2 regions of the Cryptosporangium aurantiacum genome follow, and region 1 is predicted to be linked to the other one. Evidence: riboswitches for the same ligand, from Rfam matches in the RefSeq annotation. Region 1 holds a riboswitch; the other holds the start of a gene.
The links. A riboswitch is a leader RNA that binds a small molecule or an ion and turns the genes downstream of it on or off. The one in region 1 is predicted to bind thiamine pyrophosphate.

Region 1 (10,677 bases):
ATCGCCCGCTACGCGATCCGTCTACTCCGGCCACAGCAGACGGTCGTGTTCGACATGGGCACCACGATCTACGAGGCGGCGAAGGCATTACCCGCCGACTGGGTCGGTTCGGTGCTCACCACCTCGGGCCATGTGGCCCAGCACCTCTCGGACTATCCGGGCGTCCGGGTGCAGTTGGTGCCCGGTCAGGTCCGAGAGGAGGAGCTGTCGGTCTCCGGCCCGGAGGCCGAACAAGTCTTCGCCGGCGGTTTCTCGGACGTCGCGCTGGTTTGCGCGGGCGGTGTGCACCCGCAGGCCGGGTTGACCGGCTGTCACGAGGGTGAGGCCGCGGTCCGGCGGCACATGATCGCGCGCAGCTTCGAGCGCTACGTGCTGGCCGACTCGTCCAAACTCGGGCGGGTCTCGCAGTACCGGGTCACCGATCTGAGTTCGATCACCGCGGTGATCACCGACTCGGAAGTGACGAAGGACGTGCTCGACGCGCTGGTCGCGCGAGGGCTGCGGGTGCACGTGGCGCCTCCGGTCCCGGTCGACCAGCCGGCGTAGGTCTCTCTTCGGGAGGCTCCGGGGCCTCCCGAAGAACTACGGTGGGTGCTTTGCCCTATTTGGGTATGCTCGTACTTGTCTGAGCAGAACTCTGAGGGGCGGGCGTCAACGGTGACCGCGACCTGGGCTGGTGTCTGCCGGCCGGTCGGGGCGGCTTCGGCCGGACTGGCGCTCGGGCTTGCCTGGACGTCGGGTGCGGTCGCCACGCCGGTGCCCCCTCTCGCGGACGACGTCGCCGCAGTCATGCACGTCGTCCAACTCGCGGACGAGCCGATCGCCGCGTACGCCGGAGGCCGGTCCACCGGAGCCGACCCGCTGGCCGGTACCCGTCCGCGCCGGGGACAGCGCCTCGCGCTGGACTCGGACGCCGTCCGGCGGTACCGCGACCACCTGGACCGGCAGCGCCGGGCAGTACTGGCCCGGCTGCCGGGCGTGCGGCCGGTGTACGCCTATCGGTGGGCGCTCAACGGCTTCGCCGCCGCGCTCACCCCGGATCAGGTGGCTGCCGCGCGTCGGCTGCCGGGTGTCCGGTCGGTCATTCGGGACGACGTTCACACGCTGGACGCCGTCGAGCCTGCCGGAACCACGGAGTTCCTCGGGCTGCCCGGACCGGGCGGAGCCTGGGCGCCGCTGGGCGGACCCTCGCGAGCCGGCGCCGGGACCGTCATCGGGTTCGTCGACTCCGGGATCTGGGCCGACCACCCGAGTTTTGCCGGGAAGCGCCCGCCTGCTCCGCGGTTCCGGGGCAGGTGCGACGGAAGTGCGCTGGAGGCGGGGCGGATCGTCGGGTCGTTCCGCTGCCGGGGTGCGGTGGTCGGCGCCCGCTGGTACCTCGACGGGCTCGGCCGGAAGACGCCGGACGTGTCCGACCCCCGCTCACCGGCCGACTCCGACGGGCACGGCACGCACACGGCGGCGGTGGCCGCAGGCTCCGACGGCGTTCCGGCGACGCTCGGCACCCTCTCGGGGGTGGCTCCTGCAGCCCGGATCGCGGCGTACAAGGCCTGCTGGCGCGTCGACGGGGAAGCGACCTGCGCGGAGTCCGACACGGTCGCCGCTGTGGACCAGGCGGTCGCCGACGGCGTCGATGTGCTGAACGTGGCGATCGAGGGCGCGTCCGGGGGTTCGCCCGCCGACGATCCGCTCGCGGCCGCCCTGTACCGGGCCGCGCAGGCCGGGACGTTCGTCGCCACCTCGGCAGGCAACGGCGGACCGGCCGCCGACACCGCCCACGGCAAGCCATGGCTCACCACGGTCGCCGCCGGAACCTACGACCGGCGTCCGGTGGCCGGCGTGCGGCTCGGGGACGGCACCCGCCTCACCGGTGTGGGCCTCGGCACCGGAACCTCGCAGCGGCCCCTGGCTGACGCCGCCGACGCTGCCGCGCCCGGCGTCCGGAAGACCTCGGCCCAGCAGTGCCGGCGGCAGTCGCTCGATCCGGCGAAGATCCGCGGCCGGATCGTGCTCTGCCTCCGGGGCGGCAACGGCCGGGTGGAGAAGAGCGCCGAGGTCGCGCGGGCGGGCGGCGTCGGCATGGTGCTCGCGAACCCGAACGTCGACGAACTCGCCGCCGACGTGCACGCGGTCCCGGCCGTCCACGTCGACAACGGCGCCTACCAGCGGCTGCGGGACTACATCCGGTCGTCGCGTCCGACCGCCGCGCTCGAACCCGCGCGGATGCGCTCGACCGGCGTCACGCGCCCCGAGGTCGCCGAGTACTCCGCACGCGGCCCGGACGGCGACTCGCTGGCGCCCGACCTGATGGCGCCGGGCACCGACGTTGTCGCCGCGGTCCCGCCCGCCCGGACCGGTACGCCGTTCGGGCTCCGCTCCGGTACCTCGGTCGCCGCACCCCAGGTTGCGGGCGCGGCGGCACTGCTGCGGAGCCGATACCCGCGCTGGTCGCCCGCCGCGGTGAAGTCCGCGCTGCTGACCTCGGCGACGACCAGGGACGCCGCCGGAACGCCGATCACTACCCAGGGTGGCGAGATCGCCGGGCCGGCCGAGTACGGGTCGGGCGCGCTGTCGGTGCGACAGGCGCTGGAGCCCGGCCTGATCTTCGACTCGGCGGCGGCCGCCACCGCGCCGTACAGCGCGCAGAACACTCCCGCGGTGGTGATCGGTGCGCTGGCAGGCGTCCGGACCGTACGGCGGACCGTGACGAACGTCGGGGACACCACCGCGGAGTACGTGGCACGCGTGGACGAGCCACCCGGCGTCGACGTGGCGGTCAGCCCGGCCCGGCTGACCCTCCGACCGGGAGAGACGGCCCGGTTCACGGTGACCGCGCATCGGATCTCGGCCCCGTACGACCAGCTGGCGGTCGGGGCGATCACCTGGTCGGACGGTGTCCACCGGGTGCGGATGCCGGTCGCGGTCACGCCGGTTGTCGTCGCCGCACCGCAGGCGGTGCAGCTCGGCGGCACGCTCACCGTCGTCCCCGGCTTCACCGGCAGGCTCAGTGCTCGGATCGCCGGGCCGGTGCCTGCGGTCGGGCACACCACCAGGCTGCGGGTGACCGGGAAGTCGTCGCGCTTCGATGCTTCCGCTCCCGAGGCGTCCGACCAGGTCGCGCGGTTCACCGTGACCGTGCCGGAGGGCACTGCGCTGGCCCGCTTCGCCACCGACGCCGAAGACCACCCGATCGGCACCGACTTGGACCTCGTGGTGTTCCGGGACGGCGAGCGGGTGGGGCGCAGCGGCGGATCGGCTGCCGATGAGCGGGTTGATTTGTCGACACCGGAAGCGGGCCGGTACGACGTGTACGTCCGGTTGATCGCGGCGCCGGGCTCCGGGCCGCTGCCGGTCCGGATGGATTCGTACCTGGTCTCCGACGGTGCGCCCGCCGCGGAGCGGTCGGTGAACACGGGGACGCCGCTGCGGCTGAGTGGCCTTCGACCCACTGGCCCCGGGCGATGGCTCGGTCGGATCGTCTGGTCCGACGGGGGGACAGGCGAGGCGACGACGCTGGTGAGCGGACGTACCGGGGTCAGCGACGGGCCCGTAGGCGACTGATCGCCGTACACAGCTCGCCGCGAGCCGAGAGTTCGGCGGCAACCGGTTCGAGCACGGCCTCGGCCGCCACCTGCTCCACCCGGCTCCGGATCCGACGCCGGGCGAGCGCTGCCCGCCGCCGCGCACCGAACGCCCCGAGACGCGCGCTGAGGAAACCCAGGATCAACCCGACGACGACGCCACCCAGCAGCATCGCGGTGGGCACCGGAACGTCCCACCCGCCCGCTTCGAGATCCGGCAGTGGCGGCTCGGGCAGCCGGAACCAGTCCAGGACGAACAGGCCGATCAGCCAGAGTGCGCCGGCCAGCGCGGTCAGCGCCAACAGGTTCTGCACGACTCGGATCAGCGCCCACCAGCGGGGGCGCCGAGCCAGGCCCAGGTCAGCACCGGCGACCGCGCGGTCGAGCAGGTCGGGGAGTTGTTCACGGCGGCCGGTGGCGGCGCGGGTCAGGACCGTCGGCCACGGATCGGGTAGACCCGCGGTGGTGCGGTCCACGAGGTTCCGGAGTGCGGTGTCGACTCGGGCCTGCTGCACAGCCGAGGGGCCCGGGAGTGCGGTGCGGACGAGTTCGCTCGGGTTGTCCGGACCTGAACCCAGCCGCGCACCCGGCAGCCCGAGACGCGTCGCCGCGCTCGGACGCACCCGCGCCAGCCAGCGGGTCATCGGCCACCCGGTCGCGGCCCTGGTCCGGCTGCGGTGGGTGCGGGCGACGGCCAGCGCGACGGCGTCCGCACCGGAGGCCTCGGTCAGCGCACCGATCACGGCCGCCCGGTCGGCCCGGTCGACGTCCGAGGCTCCGGACGGGCCGCAGACCGGTTCCAGCTCGTCGCCGAGTGCACGCAGGTCGGCGTTCAGCCGCCGTACCGACGCCTCGTGCGCGGCCACCGCGTCGACCAGCCGGGAGCGCAGCGCGGGCACCCCGTCCCCGGTCCGTGCGGAGACCGGTAGCACCGGCACGCCGTCCAGCCCTTCCCGCTGCAGCAGCCCACGCAGGTCGGCCAGCACGCCGTCGCGGGCCGTGGTGGGCACCCGGTCGATCTGGTTGAACGCCACGACCGTGACGTCGGCGTGCGTGCGCAGCGGGCGCAGGTAGTGGTCGTGCAACGCCGAATCGGCGTACTTCTGCGGGTCGACGACCCAGATCACCAGGTCGACGAGCTCCACCAGCCGGTCGACCTCGAGCCGGTGGTTCACCTTCACCGAATCGACATCCGGCAGGTCGAGCAGCACCAGCCCGGCCAAATCATCGGCACCCTCGTCACCCAGGTGGTGCCGACGCTGGACGCCCAGCCAGTCGAGCAGCGGCGCAGCACCGTCCGGGTCCCAGATCGCCGCCTGGGCCGTCGACGTCACCGGGCGACGCAGGCCGGTCGCCGCCAGCTCCGTGCCCACCAGCGCGTTGAACAGCGACGACTTGCCGCTCCCCGTGGTGCCGGCCAGCGCGACGACCGTGTGCTCGGCTCCGAGCCGCAGCCGCTGGGCGGCCTTACCGGACAGCCGCTCGGCGGTCGCCAGCGCGTCCGGGTCGAGCCGCGCGGGGCCGAGCGCGACGATCCGGTCGAGCGCGGCGAGACGCGGCGCGAGCGCGGGTTCGGCGGCCGATCGGGCGAGCAGTGTCATCGCACCAGCCCCGGTTGCCGCAGGTACGAGCGCAGCGCGGTCTCGAACTCGGCCAGCGCGTCACGGAGCGCCGTCGTCTCGTCAGCGGTGGGCGCTACGGCGTCCACCCGCTCCGAGAACCGCTGCTGCTCGTCGTCCAACAGCGTTTCGACGGTCGTCAGCAGGTCGTCGCGAGCCCGGGCCGCGAGGGTCCGGACCGCGGCGTCGCCGAAGATCGCCTCGAGCACCTTCTGGCTGACCGCGGACGTCCCACCCGCAACCACGACCTCCAGGCCGGTGAGGCCGGCGGTCTGGGCGAACACCGCGAGCATCAGGACCAGCCCGGCGCCGTTCACGCCGAACGACGTCAGCCGCGCGACGCTCCGGCGGTGGCCGCCTTCGTCCCGGACCAGGTCGAGCACCCGCTCCTGCCAGGCGCGGATCTCGTGCTCCAGGCGGGGCCCGAACTCGGCCGACGACCGCCGCAGCTCGTCGCGGATCAGCGCGCGCCCGGCGGGGCTGGACCGCCACAACTCGGTGGTCTGCTCGGCAGCCCGGTCGGACGCCGCCCGCACGAGCGCGTGCAGGTTGCCCTCGACGGCGTGCTCCACGGCCTCGGCGGCTGGCGGGCGGCCGGTGAAAAACGCGGTGACCCGGTCGCGGAGCGCCCCGATCTTGGCTTCCAGGTTGCGGGTGAACTGGCCGGTGCCGACGAACTCCTGCCAGCGGGCCAGCACCTCGCCGCGCAGCACGGTGCCGCTGCGCACGCCCTCGTCGACGGCGTCCACTGCGGCCTCGTAGCGCTCGGCGGCCTGGCCGCGTAGCTCGCCTGCGGTTCGCAACTGCTGGTCCAGCTGGTCGGAGAGGCCGGTCACGCGGTCGTGGAGGCTGGTCAGTGCCCCGGTCAGCGTCGTGCGGATGACCGCGTCCCTGGCGTCGGCGTCGGCCGCGAGATCGTCCAGCCAGATGCCCAGCTGGGCGATCTGCGCATCCGGGATGCGCTCGGCTTCCAGCTCGACCTCGGGGATCGCGAACACGGCGGTGTCGCCGAGGTGCTCGGCGGCGAGCATCGAACGGAGGTGGTCGCCGATCTCCTTGACACCCTCGGGCGGCACCCGGTTGAGGACGATCGCGAGTGCGGTGGTGCGCTGGGCTGCGGTGTGCAGGAGGTCCCAGGGGACGGCGTCGGCGTAGCGGGCGGCGGTGGTGACGAAGATCCAGAGGTCCGCGGCGGCCAGCAGCTGACCGGCCAAATCCCGGTTCTCGGCGACGACCGAGTCGATGTCCGGCGGATCCAGCAGCGCGAGCCCCTGCGGTACGGCGTCATGCGGCACCAGCTGCAGCGTGCGCGCACCCGCGTCGGCATCCGGCCCGGAACCCGACCCGGAAGGCCGCCCGGTCGTCCGCGACAGCCCCGGCAGGATGCGGTCGGTCTCGAACCACCCGACGTCGTCCGGGTGGCAGACGAGCACCGGCGCGCGGGTCGTCGGCCGGAGCCACCCGGCCTTCGTCACCTCGGCCCCGACCAGCGTGTTCACCAACGTCGACTTGCCGGCCCCGGTGGAGCCGCCGACCGCGACCAGCATCGGGGCGTCCAGCTGGCGCAACCTCGGCAGCAGATAGTCGTCCACCTGACCGACGAGCTCGGACTGCGACCGGCGGGCGCCCTCGGCGTCCACCACCGCCAGACCGAGCCGGACCCGGGCCACCGAGGCGCGCAGCGCCTCCAGCGCGTCGGCGAGCCGTGGACCGTCCATGCCCGAGGTAGTGACCGCAATGGGGGCACCTCAACCACTCGCGGTTAGGATCGGCGTCGTGGGCGGTCAGCCGTCCACCGGGGAGCTCGGGTCAGCCGGGCTGAGAGGGCGACCATCGCGTCGCCGACCCGTGGAACCTGCTCTGGGTAATGCCAGCGGAGGGAGAACCGGCGCTTCGCCGGAACACTTCACGCCCCAACGGCTCATCCCGGTGCTCGACTCCGGAGGAAACCGGATGCGCACCCCACGTTTACTTACCGCTGTACTACTAGTCGCGGCACTCGCGGCGTGCTCGTCGTCGGACGACGACACCAAGACCGAGTCCAAGACCGTCACGCTCGTCACCCACGAGTCGTTCGCGGTCAGCGACGCGGTGCTGGCCGACTTCAAGAAGCAGAGCGGCCTGACCGTGAAGGTCCTCCGCAGCGGCGACGCCGGCGCGCTGGTGAACAAGGCCGTGCTGAGCAAGGGCAACCCGCAGGGCGACGTGCTGTTCGGCGTCGACAACACGTTTCTGTCCCGGGCGGTCGGCGCCGACATCTTCACCGAGTACGAGGCGAAGGGTCTCGACGGCGTCCCGGCCGCGCTGACGCAGGGCACCGATGGCAAGGCCACCCCGGTCGACTACGGCGACGTCTGCGTCAACTACGACAAGGCCTGGTTCGCCGGCAAGAAGATCGCGCCCCCGGCCAGCTACGCCGACCTGCTGAAGCCCGCCTACAAGGACCTGCTCGTGGTCGAGAACCCGGCGACGTCCTCGCCAGGGCTCGCGTTCCTGCTCGGCAGCATCGCTACCGAGGGCGAGGACGGCTGGAAGGACTACTGGACGAAGCTGAAGGCGAACGGCGCCCTGGTCGTTGACGGCTGGGAGGAGGCCTACCAGCAGCGCTTCACGATCGGCTCGCAGGGCAAGGGCGACCGGCCGCTGGTCGTCTCGTACGCGTCCAGCCCGCCCGCCGAGGTCGTCTACGCGGAGAAGAAGCCGGCCGACGCGCCGACGGCGGTGGTCACCGACACCTGCTTCCGCCAGGTCGAGTACGCCGGTCTGCTGGACGGCGCGGAGAACCCGGAGAACGGGAAGAAGCTGCTCGACTTCCTGCTCTCGCCGGCGTTCCAGAAGGACGTCCCGCTGCAGATGTTCGTGTTCCCCGCGGTCGACGGCACGCCGCTGCCGGCCGAGTTCACGAAGTACGCTGCGGTTCCCGCGAAGCCGCTGACGCTCCCCGCCGACCAGATCACCAAGAACCGTGAAGCGTGGATCGACGAGTGGACAAACGCCGTCTTGCGCTGAGCGTCGTTCCGCTCGCCTTCCTCGCGGTCTTCTTCGCCTATCCGGTCGCGTCCCTGCTGAGCCTCGGGCTCGGTGAGGGCGCGCCGGGCGAGCTGCTGACCGATCCGGGCGTGCGCAGCGTGCTCTGGTTCACGGTCTGGCAGGCGACGGCCTCCACCGTGCTCACCGTGCTGATCGCGCTGCCCGGCGCGGCGATGCTCGCCCGTTTCGCCCTGCCCGGGCGGGCGCTGCTGAAGGCGCTGGTCACGGTGCCGTTCGTGCTGCCGACCGTCGTCGTCGGGGCGGCGTTCCTCGCGCTGATCGGCCCGGACGGGCTGCTCGGCGTCGAACTCGACCGGACGGTCTGGGCGATCCTCGCCGCGCACGTGTTCTTCAACTACGCGGTCGTGGTGCGGATCGTCGGCAGCGTCTGGGCGCAGCTCGACCGTCGGCAGGAGGAGGCCGCCCGGGTACTCGGCGCGTCGCGGCTCTCCACGTTTCTGCGGGTGACCCTTCCGGCGCTGCGGCCCGCGATCGCCGCGGCGTCGTCGGTGGTGTTCCTGTTCACGTTCACGTCGTTCGGCATCGTGCAGATCCTCGGCGGCCCGGAGTACGCGACGCTCGAGGTCGAGATCTACCGCCGGACGGTCTACCAGCTCGACCTCTCCGGCGCGGCGGTGCTCTCGCTGGTGCAGTTCGCGGCGGTGGCCGTGCTGCTGCTCGTGGACGGGCTGCTCACCGGGCGGCAGCGGGCCGCGCGGCTGGCCGAACCGACGCCCAGGCGCCCGCGCGGCCCGGCCGAGTGGGCGTTCGTCGGCGTCAACCTCGTGGCGCTGGTCGGTCTCCTGATGACGCCGCTGGCCGTGCTGGTCGAGCGGTCGTTCGCGACCGCGGACGGCTACGGCCTCACGTACTGGCGGGCGCTGGCGCACTCGGACACGTCGAGCACGCTGCCGGTACCGGCCTGGGAGACCGTGCTGACCTCGCTGCGGTACGGGATCGCCGCGACCGCGATCGCGGTGCTGGTCGGCGTCTGTGCCGCGGTCGTGCTGGTGCGTCCGGGGCGGCTGAGCGGAGGGTTCGGGCTGCTGCTGATGCTGCCGCTCGGCACATCCGCGGTGACGGTCGGTTTCGGGTTCCTGATCGCGCTCGACGAGCCACCGCTCGACCTGCGGGACTCGGCTCTGCTGGTGCCGTGCGCGCAGGCGCTGGTGGCGGTGCCGTTCGTGGTCCGTGCGGTGTTGCCGGTACTGCGGGCGATCGACAACCGGCTCCGTGAGGCCGGTGCGGTGCTCGGCGCGACACCGCTGCGGGTCTGGTGGCGCGTCGACGCTCCGTTGGTCTGGCGTCCGCTGGCCGCCGCCGCGGGGTTCGCGTTTGCGATCTCGCTCGGCGAGTTCGGCGCGACCGTGTTCATCGCCCGCGCCGACAGCCCGACGATCCCGGTGGCGATCGCTCAGCTGCTGGGTCGGCCGGGAGCGGTCAACAGCGGTCAGGCGATGGCGTTGGCCACGATATTGATGGTCGTCTGCGCGACGACGCTGATCGTGCTCGACCGGCTGCGGCCGAGTAATGCCGGAGGAGAGCTGTGAGCCTGTCGGTCGCTGGCGTGTCGGTCCGTTTCGGCAACAAGAATGCACTTTTGGACGTTGATCTCGAGGTCGCCGACCATGAGGTCGTCGCCGTCCTCGGTCCGAGCGGGAGCGGGAAGAGCACGCTGCTGCGCGTCGTGGCCGGACTGCAGGAGCCGTCCTCCGGAACCGTCCGCCTGGACGACGTCAACGTCACGCGCGTCCCGCCGCACCGCCGTGGCGTCGGGCTGATGTTCCAGGACCACGTGCTGTTCCCGCACCGGGACGTGGCGGGCAACATCCGCTTCGGTAATTCGCGGGCCGACATCGGCTCGCTGCTGGGGCTCGTCGGCCTCCCGGACGCGGGTCGGCGGCGGGTCGACACGCTCTCCGGTGGTGAGCAGCAGCGGGTGGCGCTGGCCCGCGCGCTGGCGCCGTCGCCGAAACTACTGATGCTCGACGAGCCGCTGGGCCAGCTCGACCGGGAACTGCGCGAACGGCTGGTGGTGGAGCTCCGCCGTCTGTTCGTCCGCCTCGGCACCACCGTCCTGGCGGTCACCCACGACCAGCGCGAGGCGTTCGCGCTCGCCGACCGAGTCGTCGTGATGACCGAAGGGCGGATCGCCCAGATCGGGACGCCGCGCGAGATCTGGGAGCAACCCGCGTCCGAGTTCGTCGCCCGCTTCCTGGGGTTCACGAACATCGTGGACGTCGACGGTGGCGCGTCGACGCCGTGGGGTGCGGTCCCGCCGGCTTTCGCCGGCGAACGGATCCTGGTCCGGCCCGCCGGGGTACTGCTCACTCCCACTTCCGGGGACGCCATGGGCAAGGTCGAAGTGGCGACTTTCGCGGGGGAGCGAGTCGACATCCTGCTGGCGATACCGGGCGCACCACCGCTGAAAGCGCACTGCCCACCGG
Region 2 (10,677 bases), on a different contig from region 1:
CCGCCGTGCCGACGACCGTGTGCGCCGGCCAGGTGTCGACGAAGTCCGGCTGGTCGGAGAAGTGGTGGCCGGGGTCGATGTGGTGGTCGCGGGTGGCGACCACGTGGTCCCACTTCCGGGCGTCGGCGGCCAGCGCGGCGGAGATGCCGCCGGCTACCCCGGCGCCACCGGCCACGGCCAGCGAGCCGCCCTCACAGAAGTCGTTCTGGACGTCGACGACGATCAACGCGCGAGCCATGAGCGTGCCCTCTCAGCTAGCAAAAGCGACAGAAATGGCCGGCTCTCCGGCCGACAGGCTCAGACCCTCCCAGGGGATCGTCACGAGGGCCTTTTCCAGGTGGTCCCGCGACTGCAGCAGCGTCGGGGCCTCGGGTACCCGGATCCCGTTGCGGACCAGCGGGATCTGCAGCAGCCGGTCGTGGTCGCCGAGTTCCGGGGTGGCCGCCCCTGCGGTGATCACTTCGTCGACGGCGGTGCCGGTGGGCTTGTAGCGCCGGACCGCGGTCTTCCGCCCGCCCCGGGACGCCTTGTTCTCGCTGCGCTTGGCCACCGGCCGGCCTTCGACCTCGACCAGCTTGTAGACCATGCCCGCGGTGGGTGCGCCGGAGCCGGTGACCACCGCGGTTCCGGCGCCGTAGGCGTCGACCGGGGCGACGGCCAGCGCGGCGATCGCGTACTCGTCCAGGTCGCCGGAGACGACGATCCGGGTGGCGGTCGCGCCGAGCGCGTCCAGCTGGTGGCGGGCCTGGACGGCGAGCACACCGAGGTCGCCGGAGTCGATCCGGACGGCACCGAGCGACGGCCCGGCCACCTCGATCGCGGTGCGGATCCCCGCCGTGATGTCGTACGTGTCGACGAGCATCGTGGTGCCGACGCCCAGCGCCGCGAGCTGGCCGGCGAACGCGGCCTTCTCGGTGTCGTGCAGCAGCGTGAACGCGTGTGCGCTGGTGCCGGTCGTCGGGATGCCGTAGCGCCGACCCGCCTCGAGGTTGGACGTCGCGGTGAAACCGGCCAGGTAGGCGGCCCGCGCGGAAGCCACCGCGGCTTCCTCGTGGGTGCGCCGGGAGCCCATCTCGATCAGCGGCCGGTCGCTCGCGGCGATGACCATCCGGGCGGCCGCGGTGGCGATCGCCGAGTCGTGGTTGAGGATCGAGAGCGCGAGCGTCTCCAGCAGCACGGCCTCGCCGAACGTTCCCCGCACCGTGAGGATCGGCGATCCGGGAAAGTACAGCTCACCCTCCGGATAACCGTCGATGTCACCGCTGAACCGGTAGTCCTTCAGCCAGGCGGCGGTGTCGGCGTCGACCGCTCCGGCGCTGCGCAGGAAGTCGAGCTCGTCGGCGTCGAACCGGAAGTCGGCCAGCGCGTCCAGCAGGCGGCCGGTGCCCGCGACGACGCCGAAGCGTCGCTCCTTCGGCAGGCGGCGGGCGAACACCTCGAACACGCACTCGCGTTGGGCCGAGCCGTCGCGCAACGCGGAGGCCAGCATCGTGAGCTCGTAGTGGTCGGTCAGCAGTGCTGTCCCCATGACTCCAGCCTACGAGCCGCCGATCGGTACCCCGGCTCGACCCCACGGACGAGAACTGCGTTGCCCGGGGTTGTTGCGAGAACCTCCAGCGATGGCACGATGGGGTTCATGACCGCTCCCCTGGTCGCTCCGGCGGAGACACCGAGCACCGTAGAAAGGCCCGCGCAGCAACGACCGTGGGTCACGGTTGTCTGGGACGATCCGGTCAACCTGATGTCGTACGTGACCTACGTGTTCCAGAAGCTGTTCGGATATGACAAATCCAAGGCGACCCAGCTGATGCTCGACGTGCATCACAAGGGCCGAGCCGTGGTGTCGAGCGGCAGCCGGGAACGCATGGAGCACGACGTCGCCAGGCTGCACTCGCACGGGCTCTGGGCCACCCTGCAGCAGGACTGAGATGACATACGGCTTCACACGGTCGAACAACGCCTACACGCTGCGGCTGAGCGCTGAGGAAGCGCAAGCGGTCGGGCTGGTGGTCGCGCAGGTCGCCGGGCTGATCCAGGCCGGCGACCGACGCGGCGTCATGAGCCTCGACCTCGGCCCGTCCTCGCTGGGGCGGGTCTCGGCTGCCGACCCGGACCCGTTCGGGCCCGGGCCGTTCGGGGCTTCACCCCGGCCGGGCGACGTCTTCGACGATTTCGACAAGATCGAACCCGACCCGGAGGACCTCGAGGTCGAGCTGGTGGACGACGGGGTCGACGCGGTCGGGGTCGCCGGTCCGAGCGCCGACCCGGTCCTGGCTCGCCTCTTCCCGGACGGCTACCGGGACGACCCGGAGGCGGCGGCCGAGCTGCGCAGCCTCACCGAGTCGTCGCTGCGTGAGCAGAAGATCGGCAACGCGGGCGTGATCCTCGACGACCTCCCGTTCGAGGGTGGCGAGATCCGGCTGGACGACGATCGGGCCGAGGCCTGGCTGCTCGCGCTCAACGACGCCCGGTTGATGCTCGGCACCGCGCTGGAGATCGAGGCCGACACCGACCCGCTCGCCGAGCTCGAGGCGGCTGCGGGCGTCGACCCGACCGGTGCCCGCGTGCTCGGGCTCTCGCTGTACCAGTTCCTGACCGGCCTGCAGGCCAGCCTCGTCGATGCGATAGACCCGGAGTGATGCGCGTCCCGTCTGGGTGAATCCCGCGCGATGGGCTGGGTACGCTGGACGTCGTGTTGACTCTCGACCGGGCTATCTATGACGCCATCGTGGCGCACGCCCGCCGCGATCACCCCGATGAGGCGTGTGGCGTGGTGGCGGGTCCGGCCGGTAGCGACCGGCCTGACCGGTTCATCCCGATGTTGAACGCCGCCCGGTCGCCCACGTTCTACGAGTTCGACTCGATGGACCTGCTCAAGCTCTACCGGGAGCTCGACGACCGGGACGAAGAGCCCGTCGTCATCTACCACTCGCACACCGCGACCGAGGCGTACCCCTCGCGCACCGACATCTCCTACGCGCAGGAGCCGGGTGCGCACTACGTCCTGGTCTCGACCCGGGACGCGGACACCGTCGAGTTCCGCTCGTTCCGCATCGTCGACGGTGTGGTGACCGAAGAGCCGGTGGAGATCATGGAGTCCGCGTCGTGACCCCCACCCAGTCCTACCTCTTCGGCCATACTCCGGCCGAGGTGGTCTACGACTGTCGTTGCCGCTGAGTCCAACCCGTGCCGCACGATCTGGCACGTGAGGATCCACCGCATCAGCCTGCCCCCGCCGGCTGCTCTTTCGTCACTTCCAGGAGGTTTAAGTACTTATGGCGATCGAAGTCCGCATTCCGACGATCCTGCGCACCTACACCGGCGGCGAGAAGACCGTGCAGGGCGACGGTGAGACGCTCGAGGCGCTCATCGCCGACCTCGACGGCAAGTACCCCGGCCTGCGTGGCCGGCTGGTCACCGACACCGGCACGCTCCACCGCTTCGTGAACGTGTACGTCAACGACGAGGACGTCCGGTTCACCGGTGCCCTCGACACCGGCCTGAAGGACGGCGACTCGGTGACCGTGCTGCCCGCGGTGGCCGGCGGCTGCTGAGCACGGCCGGCGGGGGCCTGCGGGCCCCCGCTAGCGGCCGGTGCCAGAAGGGAGATCGACGATGGCCCGATACGACTCACTGCTCGACGCACTCGGCGAGACGCCGCTCGTCGGGCTGCCGCGACTCTCCCCGAGCGACGACGTCCGGCTCTGGGCGAAGCTCGAGGACCGCAACCCGACCGGGTCGGTGAAGGACCGCCCGGCGATCTACATGATCGCCGAGGCCGAGCGAGACGGCCTGCTCCGTCCCGGCGACACGATCCTGGAACCCACCAGCGGCAACACCGGCATCTCGCTGGCGATGGCGGCGAAGCTCAAGGGCTACCGGCTGATCTGCGTGATGCCGGAGAACACGTCGGTGGAGCGGCGTCAGCTGCTGCAGATGTACGGGGCCGAGATCATCCCGTCGCCCGCCGCCGGTGGCTCGAACCAGGCCGTCGCGATGGCGAAGCAACTGGCCGAGGAGCACCCCGACTGGAAGATGCTCTACCAGTACGGCAACCCGGCGAACGCGCGTGCGCACTACGAGACGACCGGCCCGGAGATCCTGCGGGACTGCCCGTCGATCACGCACTTCGTCGCGGGCCTGGGCACGACCGGCACGCTGATGGGTACCGGTCGGTACCTGCGCGAGAAGGTGCCGGACATCCAGATCGTCGCCGCCGAGCCCCGGTACGGCGAGCTGGTGTACGGCCTGCGCAACATCGACGAGGGGTTCGTCCCTGAGCTGTACGACGCCAGCGTGCTCACCACCCGGTTCTCGGTCGGCCCGCGGGACGCGCTGCTGCGCACCCGGCAGCTGATCGAGGTCGAGGGCATCTTCGCCGGCATCTCGACCGGTGCGATCCTGCACGCGGCGCTCGCGACCGCACACCGCGCGGCGAAGGCGGGGCAGCGCGCCGACATCGTGTTCATCGTCGCCGACGGTGGCTGGAAGTACCTCTCCACCGGCGCCTACGCCGGAACCCTCGCCGAAGCCGAAGCCGCTTTGGAAGGCCAGCTCTGGGCCTAGGTTCCTAGCGGCGGCCCGAAGCGCACCGGCACGCCGGGCGAGAAGAGTACGGACGGCGGCGGGCCGCTCGGGGCGGGCAGGCCGGCGGCGGTCAGCAGGGTCTCGTCCAGGTCCGTGAGGGTTGCGCTGTGTAGCGGCCAGGCCGGGTGCTCGTTCGGGAGGTAGATCGTCCGGCCGCGCGAGACGGTGTGCAGGCCCCAGCGTGCGGTGAGGAAGTCGTTGAGTGGTTCGGCCGGCGCCGGACCGCCCGGTACCACGGTGAACGCCGTGCGCGGCCCGGCGTCGGGCCAGCGGCGGACGCTCTCGTACGTGTACGACCCGTCCGGGCGCCGCCGGATCGCCATCCGCGACCACACGTAGTTCAGCCCGAAGAGCGTCCGCCCGATGACTACGGGCAGTAGGCGTGCGGCGTCCAGCGACCGGAAGACGACGCCGCGCCGACCGGCGGCGTCCACCGAGTAGAGCCGCACGTTCGTCTCGGCGAACCGGCCGAAGTACGGCACGCCGACGCCCAGGCCGACCCGGTCCATCCGGAAGCCGATCAGCCCCACGTAGGTCACGCCGTCGAGCGTGTCGGGACAGGTGCCCGCCGGGAGCAATGGTGCCACCACGGACGGCTCGACCGGCCAGTGCAGGAACGCCAGCTCCCGCCACCACTGGGTCATGATCGCCCGGCGGATCGGCCGTGGCGCGGTGGGCGTGACCGGCTCGGTGTTCATGGGAACAGCCTGCCACCCCTGCTTCAGATCTCATATATCGAGACGCTAATCTCGAAATATGGAATCAAGGCGGCGTTGGGTGGTGTTGGCGGCGGGCGTGGCCGGGATGACGGCCGGGTGCGCGTTCCTCTACGGGCTGCCGTACCTCCTCCCGCGTCTCCGCGCCGACGGCCTCTCGCTCACCGAGGCCGCCGTCCTGGTCGCGTGCCCGTCGCTTGGACTACTGGCGACGCTGGTGGTCTGGGGTGCACTGGCCGACCGCTACGGCGAGCGCGGCGTCATCGGGCTGGGGCTGGCCGGGGCGGGCGTGGCGCTGCTGGTCGCGGCCGCGGTGTCCGGCCCGATCGCGCTCGGGGCCTGCCTCGTCGTCGGCGGTGCCGCCGCGGGCTCGGTGAACGCGGCCAGCGGGCGGCTGATCCTGGGCTGGTTCGGCGCCGCCGAGCGTGGGCTGGCCATGGGCATCCGCCAGATGGCGCAGCCGCTCGGCGTCGCGGTGGCCGCGGTCGCGGTGCCGGTGCTCAGCGAATCCGGCCGCGCCCCCGCGCTCGTGTTCCTGGCCGCGGCGTGCCTGGTGACCGCGGTGCTGATCGCGGTCGTCGTGCGCGATCCGGCGCGGGTCGAGTCCGGCGGAGCGTCCGAAGCCGGGAGCCCATACCGCACTCCGATGCTCTGGCGGCTGCACGGCTCCGGCGCCCTGCTGGTCTTCCCGCAGTTCGCGGTCGCGACGTTCGGTTTGGTGTTCCTGGTCGACGTCGAACACTGGGACGCCGCGCAGGCCGGTCGGCTGCTCGCGGTCGCCGCGTTCGGCGGGGCGGCGGCACGTCTGATGGCCGGCTGGTGGTCCGACCGAGCCGGCAGCCGCACCGGGCCGATGCGAGTGCTCGCCGGCACCACCGGCGTCGTCGTCGCGCTGCTCGCGGCCGGAGCCGCCGGCGTGCCGGGCGTGGCGGTGACCGCGCTGGTCGCGGCCGCCGTCGTGTCGGTGTCGACGAACGGGCTCTCGTTCACCGCGGTGGCCGAATACGCCGGGCCGGGGTGGGCCGGGCGTGCGTTGGGCATCCACAACACCGGGCAGAACGCGGTCGCCGCGCTGACCGCGCCGGTGCTCGGTGCGGTCGTGACGCACGCGGGCTACCCGGTGGCGTTCGCTTCGGCCGCGTGCGCAGCGGCACTGGCCGTCGCGGTCGTCCCCACGATCCACGTCCGCGAGCCCCAGCCCGTCGCCTGACGCGAAAGCGGCCTCTAAGCCGCCCTTAGAGGCCGCTTTCGCGTCGATCCGCGCGTGAAGGCGGAACAGCCCGCGCGCCGTGGGCTGTTCCGTCGGCCGGTCTCGGGGTTATGGTGGCCGCGTCACTTGTACGCGGGAGCTCGCGCCGAAAGCGGGCTGAGAGGGTGGCTGTCCGACCAGGACGGTGCCGCCGACCGCTCGAACCTGACCGGGTAATGCCGGCGTAGGGAGCGCTCACATGAGCCGTGTTATCTCTGTTGGTCCTCTTCCGGCGAGCCGCAAGGCATACCGGGGCGAACTACGCGTCCCGGTGCGGGAGATCGAACTGACCACCGGCCAGGTGGTCGAGCGTTACGACACCTCCGGCCCGTACACCGAGTCCGATTTCCGGCCCGACCTGGACAACGGCCTGCCGAAGATCCGGAAGGCCTGGCCACGCAACTACCCCACCCAGCTGCTGGCCGCCCGCGCCGGCGAGATCACCACCGAGATGGCGTACGTCGCCGCCCGCGAGCACCTACCGGCCGAGGTGGTGCGCGACGAGATCGCCGCAGGCCGCGCGGTTTTACCGGCGAACGTCAACCACCCGGAGTGCGAACCGATGATCATCGGCAAGCGCTTCCTGGTGAAGGTCAACGCGAACATCGGCACGTCGGCGGTCACCTCCTCGCCCGCCGAGGAGGTCGAGAAGATGGTCTGGGCGACCCGCTGGGGCGCCGACACCGTCATGGACCTCTCCACCGGCCCGCGCATCCACGAGACCCGCGAATGGATCCTGCGCAACTCGCCGGTCCCGATCGGCACCGTCCCGATCTACCAGGCGCTCGAACGGGTCAACGGCGACCCGACGAAGCTGTCCTGGGACGTCTACCGCGACGTCGTCATCGAGCAGTGCGAGCAGGGCGTCGACTACATGACCGTCCACGCAGGCGTCCGGATGGCCTACATCCCGCTCACGGTCGGCCGGAAGACCGGCATCGTGTCCCGCGGTGGTTCGATCCTGGCCGCGTGGTGCCTGGCCCACCACCGGGAGAACTTCCTCTACACGCACTTCGCCGAGCTCTGCGAGATCCTGCGCGACTACGACGTCACGTTCTCACTCGGTGACGGTCTGCGGCCCGGCTCGGTCTACGACGCGAACGACGACGCTCAGCTGGCGGAACTCCGCACGCTCGGTGAGCTGACCCAGGTCGCCAAGGCCCACGGCGTCCAGACGATGATCGAAGGTCCGGGGCACGTGCCGATGGACAAGATCGCCGAGAACGTGAAGCTCCAGCAGGAATGGTGCGACGAGGCACCGTTCTACACGCTCGGCCCGCTGGCCACGGACGTCGCGCCCGGCTACGACCACATCACGTCCGCGATCGGCGCCGCGATGATCGCGTGGCACGGCACCGCGATGCTCTGTTACGTCACGCCGAAGGAGCACCTCGGACTCCCGGACCGGGACGACGTCAAGGCGGGCGTCATCGCGTACAAGATCGCCGCGCACTCGGCCGACGTCGCCAAGGGGCACCCCGGCGCCCAGGACCACGACGACCAGCTCTCCGACGCGCGCTTCGAGTTCCGCTGGGCCGACCAGTTCGCGTTGGCGCTCGACCCGGAGACCGCGCAGTCCTACCACGACGAAACACTGCCGGCTGCGCCGGCGAAGACCGCGCACTTCTGTTCGATGTGCGGTCCGAAGTTCTGCTCGATGCGCATCTCGCACGACCTGCGTACAAGCTATGCGGACGCCACGGAGCCGGCCGCCGCACCCAACCTGGCGCTTGCCGAGGCCGGCATGGCCGCGAAGTCCGCCGAGTTCCAGGCCGCAGGCGCCAAGATCTACCTGCCCGTGGTGGAGCCGTGAACAGGCCCACGGTGGCGATGACCGTGGCGGGGTCGGACTCGGGGGGCGGGGCCGGTCTGCAGGCCGACCTGCACACGTTCGCCGCGTTCGGCGTTCACGGCACCACCGCGGTCACGGCGGTGACCGTGCAGAACACGGTCGGGGTCACCGGCGTCCACGAGATACCGCCGCAGATCGTCGCCGACCAGATCGCGTCGGTCGTCGGAGACCTCCGCCCGACCGCGGTGAAGACCGGGATGCTCGCGTCGGCGCCGATCATCGAGGCGATCGCCACGGCGTTCCGCGAGCACGGCATCGGGCGCGGCGGGACGATCCCGCTGGTTGTCGACCCGGTGTGCGCGTCGATGCACGGCGACCCGCTGCTCCGGGCCGACGCTCTGGCCGCGCTGCGCGACTTGTTCGCGCTGGCCACGGTGGTGACCCCGAACCTCGACGAGGCAGCGTTGCTGGTCGGGACGCGCGACCAGCCGGACGCCGCCCGGGCACTGCTCGCGCTCGGGGCGGAGCACGCCCTGGTCAAGGGCGGCCACGGCACCGGCCCGCGCAGCCGTGACCTGCTCACCGACGGCGTCACCTCCTGGTGGCTGGACGCCGAACGGATCGAGACCGGCAACACGCACGGCAGCGGCGACACGCTGGCCGCCGCGATCGCCGCCCGGCTGGCAGGTGGCGACACGCTGCCGGACGCCGTCGCGGTGGCCAAGCGGTACGTGACGAGGGCGGTCGCGACCAGCTACTCGGTCGGCGCGGGCCACGGCCCCGTCGGCCACCCCACGGCCGACGACCCAGCCGGCCACCCCAGCCCGGTCGCCGCGGCTGAGTCCACGTCGGCCGGGGCGGTGGCTGGAGCGCCGTCGTGAGCGCCGTCCGTGTCGCGGTCGTCGGGGGCGGGGTGATCGGGCTCTCGTGCGCCTGGCAGCTGGCCCGGGCAGGCGCCGACGTCACGCTGATCGAGCCGGACCCGGCCCAGGGTGCGAGCCGGATCGCGGCCGGCATGCTCGCGCCGATCACCGAGGCCCACCCCACCGAACCGGCCCTGCTCGCCGCCGGTCGCCGTGCCGTCGACGCCTGGCCGGCGTTCGCGGCCGACCTGACGTCCACCGGCATCGACCCCGGCTACCGGACGACCGGCACGCTCGTCGCGGGGTACAGCGCGGACGACGTGGCAGCCCTGGACGAGCTCGCGGCCCGGCTGGCCACGCTCGGCCTCGACGTCGAGCGGCTCACCGGCACGGCCTGCCGCCGGTCCGAGCCGGCGCTCGCCCCGGGCGTCCGGGGCGGGCTGAGCGTGCCGGGCGACCACAGCGTCGACAACCGGGCACTGTTGCGGGCGCTCTGGGCCGCGCTGGAAGTCGTCGGCGTCCACGTCGTCACCGACACCGTGGAAGCACCGCTCACGCTCGATGCCGACGTCATGGTGCTCGCCGCGGGTGCCTGGACACCGCGGCTCACGCCGACGCTCGCCGGGCTGGTCCGTCCGGTGCGCGGCGAGAACGTGCGGCTGGTCGCCGGGCGGCACACGCCGGTGCTCACCCGGACGGTGCGGGCACTGGTCGACGGCCGCGGGGTGTACCTGGTTCCGCGGACGACCGGCGAACTCGTCGTCGGGGCCACCCAGGACGAGGTCGGCTTCGACCGGACGGTCACCGCCGGAGGGGTCCACCGGCTGCTCACCGACGCGCGCAGGGTGCTGCCGTCGATCGACGAGTACGCGCTGGTCGAGACGTCGGCCGGGCTGCGGCCGATGAGCACGGACGGAGCGCCGCTGGTCGGGTGGGTCGGCGGCGACACCCTGGTGGCGACCGGGCACGGGCGTAACGGAATCCTGCTGGCGCCGCTCACGGCCGCGATCATCACGCACCTGGTCACCGGCGCGGGGCACACGCCGGACGCGGCCGTCGCCGGCGCGTTCGCCCCCGACCGCTTCCCCGCAGCAGCGGGAACATCCCGTGCCACGGGTCCCGGCGAGGCCGACGCGGCGGGAGTGCCGCGGGCGGCGCATCGCGGGGGTGGGCGATGACGACGCTGCGAGTGAACGGCCGGCGGATCGACGTGGCGGAGCCGCCCACGATCGCGGCGATCGTCCAGGAGGTGACGCAGCGCCCGGCCGGATTCGCGCAGGGCGTCGCGGTGGCGGTCAACGGAGAGGTGGTGCCGCGCGGCGGCTGGGCCGGGACCCAGCTGGTCGACGGGGACACCGTGGAGATCATTACGGCGGTGCAAGGTGGTTGAGACGGACGCGCTGATCATCGCCGGGAAGCCACTGGCATCCCGGCTCGTGATGGGGACCGGCGGTGGTGCGATCAGCCTCG

Region 2: another riboswitch for thiamine pyrophosphate. It lies ahead of thiC (phosphomethylpyrimidine synthase ThiC); the one in region 1 lies ahead of BUB75_RS10750 (thiamine ABC transporter substrate-binding protein).

What each region holds. Positions count from the first base shown of each region.
Region 1 covers NZ_FRCS01000002.1:853,494-864,170, reverse strand. Annotated here, with positions in the region: gene BUB75_RS10770 (DeoR/GlpR family DNA-binding transcription regulator) at 1-546, shown strand, start outside; gene BUB75_RS48110 (S8 family serine peptidase) at 658-3,561, shown strand; gene BUB75_RS10760 (GTPase) at 3,536-5,182, opposite strand; gene BUB75_RS10755 (dynamin family protein) at 5,179-6,918, opposite strand; TPP riboswitch at 6,996-7,083, shown strand; gene BUB75_RS10750 (thiamine ABC transporter substrate-binding protein) at 7,154-8,209, shown strand; gene BUB75_RS10745 (ABC transporter permease) at 8,185-9,780, shown strand; gene BUB75_RS10740 (ABC transporter ATP-binding protein) at 9,777-10,677, shown strand, end outside.
Region 2 covers NZ_FRCS01000004.1:604,059-614,735, reverse strand. Annotated here, with positions in the region: gene BUB75_RS17235 (isochorismatase family protein) at 1-238, opposite strand, end outside; gene BUB75_RS17230 (nicotinate phosphoribosyltransferase) at 251-1,528, opposite strand; gene clpS (ATP-dependent Clp protease adapter ClpS) at 1,637-1,927, shown strand; gene BUB75_RS17220 (DUF2017 family protein) at 1,929-2,639, shown strand; gene BUB75_RS17215 (M67 family metallopeptidase) at 2,693-3,109, shown strand; gene BUB75_RS17210 (MoaD family protein) at 3,276-3,554, shown strand; gene BUB75_RS17205 (PLP-dependent cysteine synthase family protein) at 3,616-4,566, shown strand; gene BUB75_RS17200 (YqjF family protein) at 4,563-5,285, opposite strand; gene BUB75_RS17195 (MFS transporter) at 5,365-6,513, shown strand; TPP riboswitch at 6,636-6,760, shown strand; gene thiC (phosphomethylpyrimidine synthase ThiC) at 6,752-8,365, shown strand; gene thiD (bifunctional hydroxymethylpyrimidine kinase/phosphomethylpyrimidine kinase) at 8,383-9,225, shown strand; gene thiO (glycine oxidase ThiO) at 9,222-10,385, shown strand; gene thiS (sulfur carrier protein ThiS) at 10,382-10,597, shown strand; gene thiG (thiazole synthase) at 10,647-10,677, shown strand, end outside.